DNA from 3 places in the Paenibacillus sp. GCM10023250 genome. Region 2 is predicted to be linked to each of the others. Evidence: riboswitches for the same ligand, from Rfam matches in the RefSeq annotation. Region 2 holds a riboswitch; each other region holds the start of a gene.
The links. Region 2 has a riboswitch for cyclic di-AMP ahead of ACFPB1_RS19525 (histidine kinase). Riboswitches for the same ligand answer to the same signal wherever they lie in the genome.
Positions count from the first base shown of each region.

Region 1: another riboswitch for cyclic di-AMP. It lies ahead of ACFPB1_RS21620 (3D domain-containing protein); the one in region 2 lies ahead of ACFPB1_RS19525 (histidine kinase).
Region 3: another riboswitch for cyclic di-AMP. It lies ahead of ACFPB1_RS22150 (C40 family peptidase); the one in region 2 lies ahead of ACFPB1_RS19525 (histidine kinase).

Region 1 is NZ_JBHSHY010000036.1:9,584-14,258, forward strand. Features, by position in the region: gene ACFPB1_RS21610 (HD domain-containing protein) at 1-873, shown strand, start outside; gene ACFPB1_RS21615 (TatD family hydrolase) at 895-1,662, shown strand; cyclic di-AMP (ydaO/yuaA leader) riboswitch at 1,847-2,053, shown strand; gene ACFPB1_RS21620 (3D domain-containing protein) at 2,478-3,443, shown strand; gene rnmV (ribonuclease M5) at 3,584-4,144, shown strand; gene rsmA (16S rRNA (adenine(1518)-N(6)/adenine(1519)-N(6))-dimethyltransferase RsmA) at 4,141-4,675, shown strand, end outside.
Region 2 is NZ_JBHSHY010000028.1:54,377-59,051, reverse strand. Features, by position in the region: gene ACFPB1_RS19535 (LacI family DNA-binding transcriptional regulator) at 1-230, opposite strand, end outside; gene ACFPB1_RS19530 (DUF445 domain-containing protein) at 631-1,890, shown strand; cyclic di-AMP (ydaO/yuaA leader) riboswitch at 2,140-2,334, shown strand; gene ACFPB1_RS19525 (histidine kinase) at 2,512-4,675, shown strand, end outside.
Region 3 is NZ_JBHSHY010000038.1:37,361-42,035, forward strand. Features, by position in the region: gene ACFPB1_RS22140 (M1 family metallopeptidase) at 1-128, shown strand, start outside; gene ACFPB1_RS22145 (hypothetical protein) at 164-982, shown strand; cyclic di-AMP (ydaO/yuaA leader) riboswitch at 1,320-1,484, shown strand; gene ACFPB1_RS22150 (C40 family peptidase) at 1,489-1,983, shown strand; gene ACFPB1_RS22155 (hypothetical protein) at 2,120-2,539, opposite strand; gene ACFPB1_RS22160 (S8 family serine peptidase) at 2,854-4,675, shown strand, end outside.

The sequences.
Region 1 (4,675 bases), on a different contig from region 2:
CCGGAGCGGGTGGCCGCCGTCATCTGCAAAACGTACCACGAGCCGATCGTGGTGTCGCTGGTGTCCAGCCAAATGGATGCGGATCGGATGGATTACTTGCTGCGGGATGCTTATTTTACGGGGGTAAACTACGGGACCTTCGACTTGGAACGGATCCTGCGCGTCCTGCGGCCGCATCAAGGAAGGATCGTTGTCAAGGAAAGCGGCATGCACGCGGTCGAGGATTATCTCATGTCCCGGTATCAAATGTACTGGCAGGTGTATTTCCATCCGGTTACGCGCAGTTCGGAAATCATACTCCGCCAAATATTTCGAAGAGCGAAAGAATTATACGGGGGCGGCTATGCGTTCGGCTGGATGATGGAGCCGCTTAAGAAGCTCATCTCCGGCGGCATCGGCATCGAGGATTACCTCGCGCTGGACGAAGCGCTCGTGCAGGCGGCGTTCTCCGCCTGGTCGCACGAATCGGATCCGATACTCTCCGATCTATGCCGCCGGTTCCTGAACCGGCGATTATATAAGTACGTGACGATGGACGGGCCCGACGAGCAGCTGTGGAACGATATCCGGGCTCAATTCCGGGCGATCGGGCTGAATCCCGACTACCACCTGGAAATTGACTTTCCGTACGACATGCCCTACCATGTGTATCGTCCCGGCTCGCCCGGTCCAGCGGATAATGAAGAAAAACCGCCGATACTGCTGCTGTCGGGAGACGATCGGTTGTCGGAAATTTCCGGCCGCTCCGACATCGTCCGTTCCATCACGGGCATTCATCAAGGAAAGTACCACTTGTATTACCCGGAAGAACCGCTGCTTGAATCAGCGCACCTGCTCTCCGCGAAGATACGCGAATTATTTGGTTTACTGTAGAAAGGGGTTACGCAAGACGTGATGTTAATCGACACGCATACGCATTTGGACTCGCCGAAATTCGACGCTGACCGCGAGGCGGTCATCGAACGGGCGCTCGAAGCCGGCGTACATACGCTCGTCAATATTGGCTTTAACCGCGAGACGATTCCGACCACCATGGCGCTGGCCGAGCGCTATCCGTTCATCTACGCGGCCGTCGGCTGGCACCCCGTGGACAGCATTGACATGACGCCGGCGGATCTCGAATGGATCGCGTCGCTGCTCGAGCATCCGAAGGTCGTAGCGCTCGGCGAAATCGGGCTTGATTACCATTGGGACACATCGCCGAAGGATGTGCAGCAGCGCGTCTTCCGCCAGCAGATCGCGCTGGCGAAGGAGAAGCGCAAACCCATCGTCATCCATAACCGCGACGCGCACGAGGACGTCGTGCGGATATTGCGCGAGGAAGGCGCGAGCGAGGTCGGCGGAATCATGCACTGCTACTCCGGCAGCTGGGAAACCGCGAAGCAATGCCTCGAGATGAACTTCTATATTTCCTTCGGGGGACCGCTTACATTTCAGAACGCGCGGGTCCCGAAAGAGGTCATGGCCAAGGTGCCGCTCGACCGGCTGCTGATCGAAACGGACGCGCCGTATTTGGCGCCGCACCCGCATCGCGGGAAACGGAACGAGTCGTCCTTCGTCCGTCTTGTAGCAAATACGATGGCGGAAATTTCAGGGAAATCCGTGGAAGAAATCGCCGAAATTACGACCGAAAACGCAAAGAGATGTTTTGGAATTCAATGAAAACGTGACGATGCGTTAGATTTCGGGGGATATCCGGTGAAAAAAATGATTTTACATCCGAGTATCGCTGGAATAGCCCGGAATTTTCCTTGAAATTCGTGAAAATCGTCATTAATCAGTTCTTTACAATGAGCGGCGGTAGACGGTATGATTCATCTCAGAGCAGCAAAAGCTGTATTCCTTTTCCAAATTATCGCTTAATCTCCGGCTACCGGAGAGCGGGGGAACCACTTGCTTGAAACTGTTTGTAGCAATCGAACAGCGGAAGCAAGCATTCTCATGGGGTGAATTTCGCCGAACGACGCGCATTGCCGTGCGCCGCGAAGCGAATAGGGCGACTCTCGCGCCCGAACCCGTCAGCTAACCTCGCAAGCGTACATAAAGAGAGATCAACCTCGTGCATGCAACATCACGCTGCCATTTATCCGAATGGGAAGCCACGAAACAGATCCTCTGTCGTCGGGCTTCTCTTTTTTGTTTGAATATTGCGTAAACTGACGACATAGGGTGATATGGTGGAGGTGGGGCCGAGGCGTAGTACGAAGAAAGCGTGCATTCGCGCGCCAATATTCTATAGTCGCGTCTAAGTATCATGTTTACAAAGGCGGCGGGGCTATGTAAGGAGGACCGAAGAAGTGGGAGCACTCCAGTTAAAGGACACCCATGGGAAACGATCATCCAGCATGTCTTTCGCATTGCGATGGAAGCATGAGAATGTGCGTTTAATTGTACTGAGCGCCATGATCTCAATCGCTATGACTTTCATGTTTTTGGTGTTGTTGTACGGAACGGCTGACAAGCATGTCTCCGTAGTATTGAACGGACGCGAAACCATTGTCTCCACGAAGCAATGGGTCCTTCAACGCCTACTGGATGAACAAGCCATCACCATCGGCCCGCACGATAAGGTGTCGATGCCGCTTGACGGCAGCATAAGCGACGGCGACCGGATCGTGATCGATCGGGCCATCCCGCTTACGGTGAAGGCAGACGGCAAAGCAAGAACGTTGTACACGACAGTGAAAACGGTGCAAGCGGCGATCGATCAGGCTGATATAGAGGTTCGCAGCTTAGACAAGGTCTTTCCTTCGAGCGAGGCTGCGCTGGAACCGAACATGACCATCACGGTCACCCGGATCGATAAGAAATATTCCGAGACTTCGTACGACGTTCCGTTCACGGTCGTGAAGAAGAACGATCCGAAGCTCGAGGCCGGGAAGCAGAAGCTTGTCCGGCAGGGCCAGCAGGGCAAAGTAGTCAAACGGTATGAGACGGTCTTCGCGGACGGCGTACCGGTCTCGCAGACGCTCGTCGAGAAAGTGACGCCGAAGCCCGCGATCGACAAAGTCGTCTCGATCGGGACGATGAGGCCCGAACCGAGGGTGATGATGCTGTCGGCCGAAGCCGGGGCGTCGACCTACACGAAGCGGGGCGTTACGTTCAACGCCAAGAAGGTCATGCGGAACTTCACGCTGACGGCGTATTCGGCGGGCGTGGCTTCCACGGGCAAAAGCAAGGGCCATCCGGAGTACGGCATTACCGCCTCGGGAACGCGCGTACAGGAAGGCCGCACGATCGCGGTCGATCCGAAGGTCATTCCGATCGGCTGGTGGGTCTACATCGAAGGCATCGGCTTCCGACGCGCGGAAGACACGGGCAGCGCCGTCAAAGGCAACAAGATTGACGTCTATTTCGACAGCGAGTCCTATGCCGACCGGTTCGGGCTGAAACGGGGCTACACGGTATACGTGCTGGGACCGAAAAAGCCGGAGTCTCTGTAAGAAACCCGGCCATCCCCGTTCGTGAATCGGAAAGCCTTCTACTTGATTCATATCGTAATTCATGATTAAATATGCCATGATAAGAAGAGGCGGCGCCTCTTCTTTTTATTGTTTGTCTAACGGGAAGGAATGGAGCTTCCATGATTAAAGAAATCATCGTCGTCGAAGGCAAGGACGATACGGTGGCCATTAAGCGCGCCGTCGAGGCCGAGACGATCGAGACGGGCGGTTCCGCCATCGGCGAGGCGGTGCTTCGCCGCATCGAGCTCGCGCAGCAGCGCCGCGGCGTCATCATCTTTACGGATCCCGACCATGCGGGCGAGCGGATCCGCAAAATCGTCGCGCGGCGGGTGCCGGGCTGCAAGCATGCGTTCCTGCCGCAGGAGCAGGCGCTGTACAAAGGCGATATCGGCGTCGAGAACGCGTCGCCCGAGGCGATCCGCCACGCGCTGGCGAATCTGCGGACGGAAGCGGCCGACGGCGAGGGCGGACTGGCGGAAGTGACGATGGAGGATCTCATGCAGGCCGGGCTGCTCGTCCATCCGCAGGCGTCCGAGCGGCGGCTGAAGATGGGCAATCTGCTTGGCATCGGCTATGCCAACGGCAAGCAGTTCTATAAACGATGCTCCACGTTCCGGATTACGCGCGACGAATTCCTGCGCGCGCTGCAGACGATGGAGAGCGAAGGAGAATCGTCATGACAGAAGGCACGAGAGCGGTCCAGGACGTCGGCTCGCCTAGAAGAACGAAGGACATCATCGCCAAGTACGGCTTTACGTTCAAGAAGAGCCTCGGTCAGAACTTCCTGATCGATCAAAATATTTTGCGCAAGATCGTCGGCGCGGCGGAGCTGGACGAGACGAAGGGCGCGCTCGAGATCGGTCCGGGCATCGGAGCACTGACGCAGCAGCTGGCGCTGGAAGCGGGCCGCGTGACGGCCGTCGAGATCGACAACCGGCTGATCCCGATTTTGCGCGACGTGCTGGCGGAGACGCCGAACGTGCACGTCGAGCACGGGGACGTGCTGAAACTTGACCTGCGCGCGCTGATGGAGCGGCAATTCGCGGGATTGTCCGGCGTCAGCGTCGTCGCGAATCTGCCGTATTACGTCACGACGCCGATTCTGATGAAGCTGCTCGAAGAGAAGCTGCCGCTCGAGCATATCGTCGTCATGATCCAGAAGGAAGTCGCGGAGCGGATGGCCGCGAAGCCGGGCGGCAAAGACTATGGTA
Region 2 (4,675 bases):
GCGTCGAAGAACGAATCCTGCAGCGTGGGCAGAATCAGCCCGATGACGCCCGTCTTGCCCCTGGCCAGGCTGCGCGCCGCGGCGTTCGGCCTGTAATCCAGCGCCTTCATCGCTGCGAGCACCTTTTGCCGGTTCGCCTCGCGCACCGATTCCGCGCCGTTCAGCACGCGGGAGACGGTCACGACGGACAGGCCGGCTTTTTTGGCGACGTCGAAAATGCTGACTTTCATGCGGCCTCGATCAGCTCCTCATTAGAATGGCGGATAGGCGATTTAAGTTTAAGCGCTTTAATTTTCGGGGTAAATTATAAACCGGGCTAACGCAGCGCGCGACGCCGGCGGATCGCTTCACGGCATTAAAAGTATAAGCGCTTTAACTTTTGGGGTATGGATTCATTGTAGCGGAGAAGGCGGGGAATCGCAATCGCGAAATTCACGGGCCGAGCCCGCGCGATGGCTGCAGTTCCATCCCATGAACGATCGAATCCGGCGCCAAACCTGGCTGCACTCATCGTAACGACGGGAGCGCAAGCCCTTCATTATATAGGGTAAACACGCGCGGCAGGCCGGATTTTTGCAACAGGCTCGCCCATAATGGTATGGTGTAGGTAGCAATCCTAGGAGGAGAATCATGGCGAAAGTAAAGAAGCGAAACAAACAAATGGCCAATCTTTCGCTCGGCGCGATGGCCGCGGGCTTCGCGGCGACGCTGCCCTTCCGCGGCGGCGGTCTCGGGCTGCTGCACGCGGGCTTCGAGGCCGGCGTCATCGGCGGGCTGGCGGACTGGTTCGCCGTGACCGCGCTGTTCCGCCACCCGCTCGGCATTCCGATTCCGCACACGGCGCTGCTGCCGCGCAACCGGAAGAAGATGTCCGACGGCATCGTGCGCGTCCTCGAAGAGCGGCTGCTGGCGAAGGACAGCATGCTCGAGAAGCTGCGGCAGGTCGAGCTGGCCGAGCAGCTCCTGCCTGTCGTGCGCGGCGCCCTGCGCTCGGCGGTCGAGAGCGAGCGGCTGCCGCTGCTGCTCGCGGACGTGCTGCGGAGCGTGGACGCGGATCGGGTCGTGCCGCTGCTGTCCGGCGAGATCGAGGCCGCGGTGCGGCGGATCGACCTGGAGGCAGCGCTGCGCGGCTTCATTCGCAAGGCCGAGGAGGACGGCACGGACGAGCGGATGCTCGATCTGCTGCTCGAGCGCGCGGAGACGTGGGTCGCCACGGAGGGCATGCAGCGCGAGCTCGGCAGCGCGGTGATGACGCTGATCAAGGGGCTCAACCTCGGCGGCTTGATGTCGTTCGCCGTGAACGCGTTCATCGGCTACCTCGAGGAGGACAAGCTCGGGGCGATGCTTCAGCAGTTCGCGCTCTCGAAGCTCGCCGAGCTGAAGCTTCCGGGCACGGAGCGCCGCCGGATCGTCATGAGCAAGCTGCGCGAGGCGCTCGATACGCTCGTGACGCAGCTAGCGGAATCCGGCCGGCTGGACCTGATGCGCGAAGAGCTGCTCCAGGCGTTCGACGTAGAGGGGGAGCTGCGCAAGCTGTTCGAGCGGCTGCGCGAGAAGGTCCTCGAATTCCTGAGCGCGCCGGACTTCGCCGGGAAGGCGTGGCCGGCCGTCGAGGGGATGCTCGACCGGATCGAAGCGAACGAGGCGCTGGTGCGGGACGCCGAGCATTGGCTGAAGAAGCAGGCCGCGGCGCTGATCGAGCGCAACCATGCCCGGATCGGCTCGTTCGTGAAGGAGAATCTGGACCGGCTCGACAACGACCAGCTCGTCGAGCTGATCGAGGACAAGGTCGGGCAGGACCTGCAATGGATCCGCGTCAACGGCGCGCTCTGCGGCTTCCTGATCGGCCTCGCGCTGCGGGGCATCGAGATGGCGACCGGGAACGTCTGATTCCCGGCCGCCCGCGGCCAGCGCGCCGGAACCCGGACGATCGTACCGGGGCCAGGCCGCCGGCGGCCCCTGGCATTCGCCGGTAATTACGGAAACGGGTCATAAAGTGAGGTAGCGCGAGATTCCTGAAGCGCGCCGCCTTTGTAAGCGCTATATTTGCGTCCGTTGCACGTACAGCGGGACGGAGTGCGCACGGAGTTCCTTTACAAAAGTCAAGCTTCGGCGTAACATGAGTCATGCTTAACAACGTAATCGACAACGCTGAATTTCCGAACAGGAAAACGGGGGAACCAACGACATGACAAGTCTGTCCGAAGCCGCGCGCTTCCGGACTTGCCATCAGGGGTGAATCCCGGGCGGAGGCGCATAGCCTCGCGTCCCGGGTAGGGCGGCTCTCATGTCCGAATCCGACAGCTAACCTCGTAAGCGACCGAGAGAGGCGACGAATATGCGTGCGAACAGCCACTACAGATACAGTGTGCCTAGAAGCCGCGAGAGGCGTTCTCTGAATTGGAGGCCGTCTTTTGCTGGCTTCTTTTTTGATGTCCGTTTTCGTGGCGAGCATAAGATTCCGGGCAACATGAAAATTTATATGTATGGGCATGAAAGGGGTATAACGTTATGGCCGGCTACCGGCGACAAACTCCGGAGGAACTGCTGTTATCCATCTCCAAAATCCACCGCGGGCGGCTGAAAATTTACGTGGGCGCCGTCAGCGGCTCGGGCAAAACCTATCATATGCTGCGCGAGGGCCAGGCGCTCAAGGAGCAAGGCATCGACGTGGCCGTCTGCGCCGTGTCGACGATGCGGCGGCCCGAGACCGTGGAGCAGCTGGCGGATTTGGAGCGCATTCCGAGCATCCACTGGATGAAGGGCGACGCCGAGAAGAAGGACCTGAACCTCGATGCGATCGTCGACCGCAACCCGGAGGTGCTGCTCGTCGATTCGCTCGCGCACGAGAACCGGCCCGGCGCCAGGTTTCCGACGCGGCGCGAGGATATCCGGTTTCTGCTCAGCCGCGGCATCAGCGTCATCACGACGGTCAACGTCTATGAGCTGGAAGGCGTGAAGGAGCAGGCGCAGAAGCTGACCGGCATCGAGCCGGAATGCACGGTGCCTGCCGATCTGCTGGAGCTCGCCGACGAGGTGCGGCTGATCGACGTGTCGCCGGAGACGATCCTGAACCGGCTGAGCGAAGGCCGGCTGAATAACGTGAAGGACCCCGAACTGCTGAAGCGCGGCAACGTCGGCAAGCTGCGCGAGCTGGCGCTTCGCCTCATGGCGGAGGGCGTGAACGAGTCGCTGGAGAAATACCGCGAGGAGCAGGGATTCATCGGGCCGTCCGGCGCGTCCGAGCGGATTCTCGTCGCGGCGCAGTACCACGTGAACGGATCGCTCTACATTCGCCGCGGGCAGCAGATTGCGAAGCGGCTCGGCGGCGACCTGCAGGTCGTCGTCTTCACGGACGCGTCGCAGGAGCCGACCAAGGAACGGGAAGCGTTCAAGAAATCGATTTTGAAGCTCGTCGAGAAGGTGGGTGCGGGCTTTCGGGAAATCGCGATCACGAGCCGCAAACAGGTGCCGCGCGCGCTGATCCGCTACGCCATGCTCATCAACGCGACGAGGATCGTCATGGGCCATTCCAAGCAGACCCGCACGGAGGAGCTCCGGCAGGGCTCCATCGCCCGCAGTCTGCTGAAGCACGTCCGCAACATCGACGTCTTCTTCATGGCCGACCGCGCGGAGCACGAGGGCGAACGGGTGCTGCCGACGAAGCGCGCCGTGCTGAAGCCATCCGAGCCGTACCGCCGCTTGAGCGAGCAGGAGCTCGAGAAGAAGATCGAGCGCATCCGGCGCGGCCGGTTCAAGGTGTATATCGGCGCCGCGCCGGGAGCGGGCAAGACGTACATGATGCTCCGCGAGGGCAACGCGCTGCTCCGCAAAGACATTGACGTCGTCATCGGCTTCGCGGAGACGCACGGCAGACCGGATACGGAAGCCCAGATCGGCAAGCTGACCGCGATGCCGCGGCTGAAGGCGGGGGCGAACGGCTCGGAGGCCGAGGAGATGGACGTCGCCGCGATTCTTGCGCGCAATCCCGAGGTCGTGCTGATCGACGATCTGGCGCATGTGAACGCGCCGGGAAGCCGCAACGCGCACCGCTACGACGATATCCGCGAGCTGCTGGATGCGGGCATCTCCGTCATCGCCACGCTGAACGTGCAGCATCTGGAGAGCCTGAAGGACTCGATCGAGAAGATTTGCGGCACGACCGTGACGGAGACGGTACCCGACCAGGTGCTCCGCCTGGCGGACGAGATGGAGCTGATCGACGTCGCGCCGAGCGCGCTGCAGGAGCGGCTGAAGGAAGGCCGGATCTACGGCCCCGACATGGTCAAGGAGAAGCTCGCAGGCCCCTTCAAGACGGGCAACCTGATCGCGCTCCGCGAGCTGGCGCTGCGGGAGATCGCCGACGACGTGGATGAGCGGCTGGAGTCGTGGGAGCGCAACGGTTCGCTGCGCGGCCCGTGGCGGCGCCACGAGTCGATCTTCGTCGCGGTGACGACGAGCCCGAACGCGGAGCGCCTCATTCGCCGCGGCTTCCGCATCGCCTACCGCCTGAAGGCGGATTGGCACGTCCACTACGTGCGGACCGAAGGCGACCGCTCCGAGACGTGCGCCAAGCGGATCGAGGAGATCAAGGCGCTGGTCGGCCGGCTCGGCGGACGTTTCGAGATGCAGAGCGGCGTGTCCGGGAATCACGTCGCCGACGCGCTGCTCGCGA
Region 3 (4,675 bases), on a different contig from region 2:
ACAACGTGCTCGACAACAAGCACATCAACAACTTCATGAAGGCCGACCTCGATGAGAAAACCCGCACGCGCTGGAGCGTCGGACTATCGAAGCTGGCCGAGACGCTCTTCGCTTCCCTCGCCTGGTAACGCCCGCCACGATTAATGAAGGAGGTGATTGACGGATGAGGACGCATATCAAGCAAGGCTGGAAGCTGACGACGAAGCACTTCTATATCATTATCCTGCTGTTCCTGTACGAACTGCTGTGGGGCTTCTTCCTCTACCGGACGATCGAGGGCATCGCGGTGCCGCTGCTCAAGCGGTTTCCCGATTCGTACGCGGCCAGCAGCAGCGCCGTCTCACTGTTCTTGACGGAATCGCAGTTCCAGCTCATGAAGACCGACGCGTTCCGGCCGTACGCCCTGCTCTTCTGCGGGCTGCTGGCGGGGCGGATGCTCGTGACGCCGTTCCTGAACGCCGGCTTGTTCCACTCCCTGCACCGCGCGAGCGACGAGCAAGGGACCAAGTTCCTGAGCGGCATTCGCGCGGCCTGGAAGCCGGTCGCCCTGCTCTACCTCGCGGAGACGACGCTGACGCTCGCGCCGGCCGCCTGGCTCCTGCCCAAAGGGCTCGACCTGCTGCTGACGAGCGGCACGCTGACGGAATTCGCGAAGCAGGCCGGGCCTTGGGCCGGCGGATGGCTGCTCTGGGCGGTGCTGCTCCACCTGCTCTTCCTCGCGATGCAATTCGGCGCCGTCGCCGGGAGCGGCTCCATGCGCGGCCTCTGGCAATGCCTCGCGAACTTCCTGCCCTTCGCCGGCGTGTCGCTCGCGATGTGGGGCATCGGCGCCCTGGCGAGCATGACGATCGCCTCCGTGTCGATGCTGTGGGCCGGGCTGCTCGCGCTGGTGCTCCACCAAGGCTATCAGCTGATTCGCACGATCATGAAGGTGTGGACGGCGGCCTCCCAGTTCGACGTCTGGCAGTCCAAGCAGCCGTAACGCCGGGCGCGGCGGCCCCCCGCCTGCCCGTTAGGCGCCGACAGGCGAGCAGCCGCGCAGGAGACTGCGCGAATCGCATATCCTAGGACTTTCGCCCTGCCCCGTACGCGTCCGCGACGGGGCTTTTCGACGTCTGCCGAGCCGGGCGAAGCGCGCTGGCAGAGCCCGATCCTTTCGTAATCCGACAACGCCCGTTAACGCCGCTTCCGGCCCTGAAAACGGCGCTAATATACGAAAATGAGAGACAAAAGGTTGCATTCTAATAATTTTAATGTGTGAACAAAGGATGAACCTGGAAGGAGATGCGACAAAATGATCGAATAGTTAGCCGTGAGAAATGAAAATTTTGCCGAATTCCCTTGCAAGAGGGAAACGGGGGAACCATCCTGGGTGAATTGATCCCGACAGCCGGTCTGCCGAAGACCGCGCCTGCCAGAGGCGATCATAGGGAGCCTTCAACCGAACCCCACAGCTAACCTCGTAGGCACCGGAAGGAGTTTCCCGTTTTGAAGAAGCTTTACGCGCTAGTGATCGGTATCGCGATGCTGTTCGTCTTCCAAGCCGGCAGCGTGTCCGCGCAGTCGAAAATGGACGGCGTCATCGACGATCTGATCGGAACACCCTATGTTTACTCCGGCACGACTACGAAAGGGTTCGACTGCTCGGGATTCACGATGTACGTGTTCAAGAAACTCGGCGTCGACATTCCGCACGCATCCCGTTCGCAGGCCGCGCTGGGCAAGAAAATCGCCAAGGACGACCTGATCCCCGGGGATCTCGTATTCTTCAATACGACGGGTAACGGCATCTCGCACGTGGGCATCTACATCGGCGACGGCAAGTTCGCGCACGCGTCCACCAGCAGAGGCGTCGCGATCAACGGACTGAGCGATTCCTATTACGTGAAGCGCTACGTAACGGCGCGCCGCGTCATGAACCAGTCCACGTTCGAGAAATACGCGAACGACCCTGCCGACGAGCCGGGCGATAACGACGATTGATCCTAGCAAGACGCACGTATAATGCCGGCGAGGCGGGACGACCGCCCCGCAATGGCATTGCAGGCAAAGCCGCAGCTGCTTCTCTTCCCGAGACAAGCAGCCGCGGCTTTGTTTGTGTCGGCGGGAACGCGCGCGGTTACTCCCGTACGTAGCGGACCCACCAGAAGGTCGGGCCGACCTCGACGTTCAGCGCCTGGGCATGCGGACCGAACAGGTCCGCCAGCTCCGCGGGCGTCTCGCAGCCCTCGCCGCGGCGGTCGGCCAGCACGACGGTCGCCCCGGCCTCGAGCCGATCATGCCAGGCCCGCAGGAACGCGGCGCGCCCCTCCGCCGTCAGTTCCCCGAGACAGAAGCAGGCCAGCCCCGCCGGGAACGTCTCCGCCACAGCGCCCAGCTCCTCCCGTCTGACCGACACCGATACGGCCGTGGTGAGCCGCGGCGTCCGCGGTCCCGCGACGCGCAGCACGCGCCGGCCCGCCAGCGCGCACTCCACCGCATACTCCAGCCGCCGCCATTCCATGAAGCGCCGCTCCAAGCTGTCCCGCCATTTCGACATACCGGTCCCTCCTACCGCAGATGCACCGAAGCCTTTTTCCGTAGGCCTATATGTATGCGACTTAAGCTTGTCGATTGACCTGCCTAATAGTTCGAAAGATTCAATTATTTAAATTATTAAATAATTTAGCAAAATCTTTATTGACTTTCCCATCGCCTTAATTAATTGTAAATAATAGGTTACTGGCGTTTACAAGATTTATAGATTCGCATCTCATACCTCAAGCTTGGAAAGGGCGTGCATGTTCTTTGCGTAACCGTACCACAACCCGGAAACTGCTCTCGATTTCCCTGGCGGCAGCATTGACCGCGGGGATGAGTCTCCCGTATCAAGTCAGCGCTTCCGGCGAAAGCACCGGCTCCGTCACTCTCAAGGGCGGACCGAAACACCCGGCCTCGCCGATCCGCGGCTTCATCTCTCCCCGCATCGACACCGCCTCCTCCGCCAAAACGCGCGTCATCGTGACGCTCTCGGGCCAGCCCGGCGCCGTCGGCAGCTTCGCCAGCGCGAACGGCATCACGACGCTGACCGAGGAATCGGCCCGGCAGGCCGCCGACAAACAGCAGGCATCCTTCATCCAAACGGCCCGGAGCATCGGCCTCGACATGGCCGTCAACCATCAATTCAACACCGTGCTGAACGGCCTCGAAGTCACGATCGCGGCCAACAAGATTCCGGCGCTCGCCGCGCTGCCGGGCGTCACGTCCGTGTTCGAGAACAGCACGTATTACAGCGTGCCGGACGTCGCGCCGGCCGGCGATCCGACCAAGCCGCTCTACTACGACAACCTGCCGCTGGAGCAAATCGGGGCGGACAAGGCGTGGGAGGAAGGCTACACCGGAGCAGGGCTGAAGGTCGGCGTCATCGATACCGGCGTCGACTACACGCATCCCGATCTGGCCGGCGCCTATAAGGGCGGGTACGACGCCTACTTCGACGATAACGACCCGTACGAGGAAATCCCGGACGCGGAAACCGGAAATCTCGGCACCAGCCACGGCACGCACGTCTCCGGCACGATCTCCGGCCAGGCGAACAGCGAGAACGCGGAATACGCGCAGAAGGGCGTCGCGTACGGCGCCGAGCTCCACGTGTACAAGGTGCTGGGGTTCGATATGGAGACCGGCAAGTCCAGCGGCTCCTCCGCGCAGGTCATCGAAGGCATCGAACGGGCGGTCGAGGACGGCATGGACGTCATCAACCTGTCGCTCGGCTCGGACATCGATAAAGACGTGAACACGCCGGATGCCGCCGCCATCAACAACGCGGTGCTCGCCGGCGTCGTGGCGGTCATCGCCAACGGCAACGCCGGACCGGACTACTACACGATGGGATCGCCGGCCAGCTCCCAGCTCGCCATCTCGGTCGGAGCGGCGACGACGGAAGCGCCGTACTTCACGGGCACCGTCGCCAGCTCGTTCGATGCCGAGCATCCGGTCGGCACCCAAGCGATGGGCTGGCAGACCGGACAGGAGGATCTGGCCGCTTACTTGGGCACGGACCCGATCGGCGCGGTCTATGCGGGACTCGGCTACGACACGGACTACGCCGGCAAGGACGTCACGGACAAGGTCGTCCTCCTCTCCCGCGGCGACCTCGCGTTCGTCGACAAGGTCGCCATCGCCAAGGCGCACGGCGCGAAGGCGGTCATCGTATTCAACGGCATCAACGACGGGAAGCAGCCGAACCTGTCCGATGACATTAAGGACCGCAACGGTTTCTGCAACGTCCTGCTCGGTGATTTTACGTCGTTCATCCCGACCTTCGACATGGAGGGCGCTTACGGACGCAAGCTGGCCAAGCAGGTGCTGGCCCATCCGGAAACGGAGCTTACCTTCTCGTTTGGCGGCGTATTCGAACGGGGAGTGGGCATTGAGGGCGACAAGATAGCCGATTTCAGCTCCAAAGGCCCGAACTCCGACCCCGACTGGAGCATCAAACCGGACATCGTCGCGCCGGGCAACCAGATTTTCTCGACGTGGCCGGCCTACGGCAAGGACAATCCGAGCATCTCTTACGAGGACGCGTACAACCGCATCAGCGGAACGAGCATGGCAACCCCGCACGTCGCGGGCCTCGCGCTGCTGCTGAAGGAGAAGCACCCGGAATGGACGCCGTTCGACGTCCGCGCGGCGC